2 regions of the Streptomyces sp. NPDC086777 genome follow, and region 2 is predicted to be linked to the other one. Evidence: riboswitches for the same ligand, from Rfam matches in the RefSeq annotation. Region 2 holds a riboswitch; the other holds the start of a gene.
The links. Region 2 has a riboswitch for ZMP and ZTP ahead of AB0472_RS29095 (bifunctional 5,10-methylenetetrahydrofolate dehydrogenase/5,10-methenyltetrahydrofolate cyclohydrolase). Riboswitches for the same ligand answer to the same signal wherever they lie in the genome.
Positions count from the first base shown of each region.

Region 1: it holds a riboswitch for ZMP and ZTP, as region 2 does, so the genes downstream of both, AB0472_RS38690 (glycine hydroxymethyltransferase) here and AB0472_RS29095 (bifunctional 5,10-methylenetetrahydrofolate dehydrogenase/5,10-methenyltetrahydrofolate cyclohydrolase) in region 2, are expected to answer to the same signal.

Region 1 covers NZ_JBFBJI010000043.1:39,704-41,894, reverse strand. The annotation lists gene AB0472_RS38690 (glycine hydroxymethyltransferase) at 1-1,006, opposite strand, end outside; ZMP/ZTP riboswitch at 1,039-1,129, opposite strand; gene rocD (ornithine--oxo-acid transaminase) at 1,234-2,191, shown strand, end outside.
Region 2 covers NZ_JBFBJI010000023.1:37,108-39,298, forward strand. The annotation lists gene AB0472_RS29090 (CU044_5270 family protein) at 1-446, shown strand, start outside; gene AB0472_RS29095 (bifunctional 5,10-methylenetetrahydrofolate dehydrogenase/5,10-methenyltetrahydrofolate cyclohydrolase) at 450-1,298, opposite strand; ZMP/ZTP riboswitch at 1,324-1,406, opposite strand; gene AB0472_RS29100 (nuclear transport factor 2 family protein) at 1,579-1,944, opposite strand; gene AB0472_RS29105 (hypothetical protein) at 2,118-2,191, shown strand, end outside.

The DNA of each region.
Region 1 (2,191 bases), on a different contig from region 2:
TCCGCTGCGCGTAGTCCTGGAAGGCGGGCTGCCGGGCCTCGGCGAGGGCGACGGCCTTGGCGGCCATGACGTGCGGGAGGGGGCCGCCGAGGACCATCGGGCAGCCGCGGTCGACCTGGTCCTTGAGGGAGTCGTCGCACAGGACCATGCCGCCGCGCGGGCCGCGCAGCGACTTGTGGGTGGTGGTGGTGACGATCTGGGCGTGCGGGACCGGGTCGAAGTCGCCGGTCAGGACCTTGCCGGCGACCAGACCGGCGAAGTGGGCCATGTCGACCATCAGCGTGGCGCCGACCTCGTCGGCGATCTCCCGCATGATCCGGAAGTTCACCAGGCGGGGGTAGGCCGAGTAGCCGGCGACGATGATCAGCGGCTTGAAGTCACGGGCCTGGGCGCGCAGCGCGTCGTAGTCGATCAGGCCGGTGGCCGGGTCGGTTCCGTAGGAGCGCTGGTCGAACATCTTGCCGGAGATGTTCGGGCGGAAGCCGTGCGTGAGGTGGCCGCCGGCGTCCAGGGACATGCCGAGCATCCGCTGGTTGCCGAAGGCCTGGCGCAGCTCGGCCCAGTCGGCCTCGGAGAGGTCGTTGACCTGGCGGGCGCCGGTCTTCTGGAGGAAGGGAACCTCGACACGGTCGGCGAGGACGGCCCAGAAGGCGACCAGGTTGGCGTCGATGCCGGAGTGCGGCTGGACGTAGGCGTGCCGGGCGCCGAACAGCTCGCGGGCGTGCTCGGCGGCGAGCGCCTCCACGGTGTCGACGTTGCGGCAGCCGGCGTAGAAGCGGCGGCCGACCGTGCCCTCGGCGTACTTGTCGCTGAACCAGTTGCCCATCGCGAGCAGGGTCGCCGGGGAGGCGTAGTTCTCGGAGGCGATCAGCTTGAGCATCTCGCGCTGGTCGGCGACCTCCTGGCCGATGGCGTCGGCGACCCGCGGCTCGACCGCGCGGATCACGTCGAGGGCGGCACGGTAGGCGGTGGACTCGGTGGACAGGGGCGCGGACTTGTCTGACATTCGGGACCTCCGGACATGGCGTACGGCATTCACGGTTCGGCCCAGGCGCACGGCACTCGGTCACGGCACGGGCCGCTCCCCGATGGTCGGTCCCATCCCAGCGCGCCAGTCACGGCCCGTGGATCACATTACCGGGCACGCCGGGCCCGAGGGCCGTGGCGTCCACCAGTCGGGCAGGGGCAGAAGGTAGGAAAGGGGGCAATCCCGCCGTGTCCTCTGGAGTCGCCGTGACCACTACGGAAGCCCTCGTCGCCGCCGCCGACGCGCACAGCGCGCACACCTACGACCCGCTGCCGGTGGTGATCGCGACGGCCGAGGGCGCCTGGATGACGGACGTCGAGGGGCGCCGGTACCTGGACTTCCTGGCCGGCTACTCGGCGCTGAACTTCGGACACGGCCACCCGCGGCTGGTCGCGGCGGCGAAGGCGCAGCTGGAACGGGTGACGCTGACGTCGAGGGCGTTCCACCACGACCGGTTCGCCGCGTTCTGCACCGAGCTGGCCGAGCTGTGCGGGATGGAGACGGTGCTGCCGATGAACACGGGCGCGGAGGCCGTGGAAACGGCGGTGAAGACCGCCCGGAAGTGGGGCTACCGGGTCAAGGGCGTGCCGGCGGGGAGGGCGAAGGTCGTGGTGGCGGGCGGGAACTTCCACGGCCGTACGACGACCGTGATCAGCTTCTCCACGGATCCGGAGGCACGGGCGGACTACGGGCCCTACACGCCGGGCTTCGAGATCGTGCCGTACGGCGACCTGACCGCGATGCGTGCCGCGGTGACCGGGAACACGGTCGCGGTGCTGCTGGAGCCGATCCAGGGCGAGTCGGGAGTGATCGTGCCGCCGGAGGGCTACCTGGCCGGGGTGCGGGAGCTGACCCGCGAGCGGGACGTGCTGTTCGTCGCGGACGAGATCCAGTCCGGGCTGGGGCGGACCGGGCGGACGTTCGCGTGCGAGCACGAGGGGGTCGTACCGGACGTGTACGTCCTCGGGAAGGCGCTGGGGGGTGGGGTGCTGCCGGTGTCGGCGGTGGTGGCGAACGCCGAGGTGCTCGGGGTGTTCCGGCCCGGCGAGCACGGGTCCACCTTCGGGGGCAGTCCGCTGGCCTGTGCGGTGGCACTGGAGGTGATCGCGATGCTGCGGACCGGCGAGTTCCAGGAGCGGGCGGCCGAACTGGGGGACCTGCTGC
Region 2 (2,191 bases):
TCGAGGACGGCCATGTGCTCAGCCGGCAGACGTTCCCGCCGATGTGGGGCGACGCCCCGCCCCTGTCCACACCCCCGCACGACCCCGCGAAGCTCCGCGCCTACCTCACCGACCTGATCCACAGCGACACCCTCACCACGCCCGAACTCCTCGACGCCACTGTGGAGTTGCTGGACAACTGGACGCTCGGGGCACGCGAGTCGGCGGCCCTGGCCGACCTGCTCGCCGAGGCGAAGGGGCTGCGGCCCGCCGGGCAGGTCACCGACCGACTGGGCCGCACCGGACAGGCGTACGTCCTCGACGCGGGCACCGGCGGACGGCGGATGCTGATCCTGGACCCGGCCACCGGTGCCGTGCTCGGTCTGGAGACCACCTTCACCCGGGACGAGCCCGAGTACGGGGTGCGGGCCGGGGACGTCATGGAGTACCGCGCCTGGCTGCGCTGACCCTCACACCCCGAGCTGTCGGGCGGCCGCCGCCACCGTCTGCTCCAGCAGCACGGCGATGGTCATCGGGCCGACCCCGCCCGGCACGGGCGTGATCAGCGAGGCCCGCTCGACGGCGGTGTCGAAGTCGACGTCGCCGACGTTGCCCTCGTTGTAGCCGGCGTCCAGCACGACCGCGCCCGGCTTGAGGTCCCGGCCCAGGATCAGCCGGGGCCGGCCGACGGCGGCGACCACGATGTCCGCCTCCCGGACGACCGCGGACAGGTCCCGGGTGCGGGAGTGGCAGTAGGTGACGGTGGCGTCGCGGGCGAGCAGCAGCATGCCGGCCGGCTTGCCCAGGATCGCGCTGCGGCCGACGACCACCGCCCGCTTCCCTGCCGGGTCGACGTCGTAGGCGTCGAGCAGGCGCAGCATGCCGCCGGGGGTGCAGGAGACGAAGCCGGGCAGGCCGAAGCTCATCGTCGCGAACGACGCGAAGGTCACGCCGTCCACGTCCTTCTCCGGCGCGATCGCCTCGAACGCGGCCCGCTCGTCGATGTGTCCGCCGACCGGGTGCTGAAGCAGGATGCCGTGCACCGCCGGGTCGGCCGACAATCTCCGGAGCTCGCTCACCAGTTCCGCGGTGGTCGTGGTGGCCGGCAGCGCCACGTGCCGGGAGGCGATGCCCGCCGTGCGGCTGCGGTTCTGCTTCATCCGGACATAGGTGACGGAGGCGGGGTCCTCGCCGACCAGCACGGTCGCCAGACACGGCGTGACGCCGGTCCGTGCGGTAAGGCCGGCCGCCCGCTGCGCGGTCTGCTCGACGATCCGGCGGGCGACGGCGGTGCCGTCCATGAGACTGGCCTGGGTCATGCGCACACTCCTGGGCTGGTTCGACCTCGATCGCCCAGGCGCACGGCAACGACACTGCGGGCCGCTCCCCGGTGGTGCTCCACCTCAGCGCCAGTCACGGCCCGCCCTCAGGGTAACCGAGACCCTCGGCGTCTTCGGCGGCAGTGCGCGGTCCGCAGCAGCGCCCGCAGCAGCGCCGTGCACGCGCGAGGCCGTGGCCGGCGGGCCTGCCCCAGCGCCGCCCGCGCCGAGAAGGTCCAGGTCAGCCGGGAGCTGATCTGGATCCTCCCGGTCCTGGCGACTACTCGTCCCATGCCTGGATCATGATCTGTTCGGCGATCTTGCCGTCGCGCAGCGTGATCATCGACTCGGCGAGCACCCGGACCCCGTCCCCGTACTCGCAGGACTCGCTGAAGGCGGCCTGGTCGCCCTGGACGATGCACCGGTCCAGCCTGTGCGTCATGTCGCGGCTGTAGACGTCGTCCAGCAGCGCGGCGATGTCCCGGCGGCCGTGCAGGACCTTGGGGTGGCTGGGCTGGGTGTCGCGGTCGATGATGCGGATCTCCGCGTCGTCCGCGTAGAGCGCCAGAAGGCTGTTCCCGGTGTTCCCCTCTATCGCCCGGCGCAGCGTGTCGGTGTCGAACGTGGAACCCGTCGCAGTGCCCATGGTGACCTCCTGCGGGACCCCGCGACCCGATCTGGAGCGGGCCGCGCGAGCCCCTCACATCGAGCGTCCCCCGCCCCGTCGGGCTCGGCAAGCGCAGGCCGCCCGCTCCGCCTTGCGGGTGAGGGGGACCGGCTGCCCGTGTCCGGCCCGGTCCCGGGGCCGTTGCTGAGGACATGATCTCAACACGACGTATCGTCGCCGCCGTCGGCCTTGCGGTCGGGGTCTCCGGCCTCGCCGCGCCGCTCGC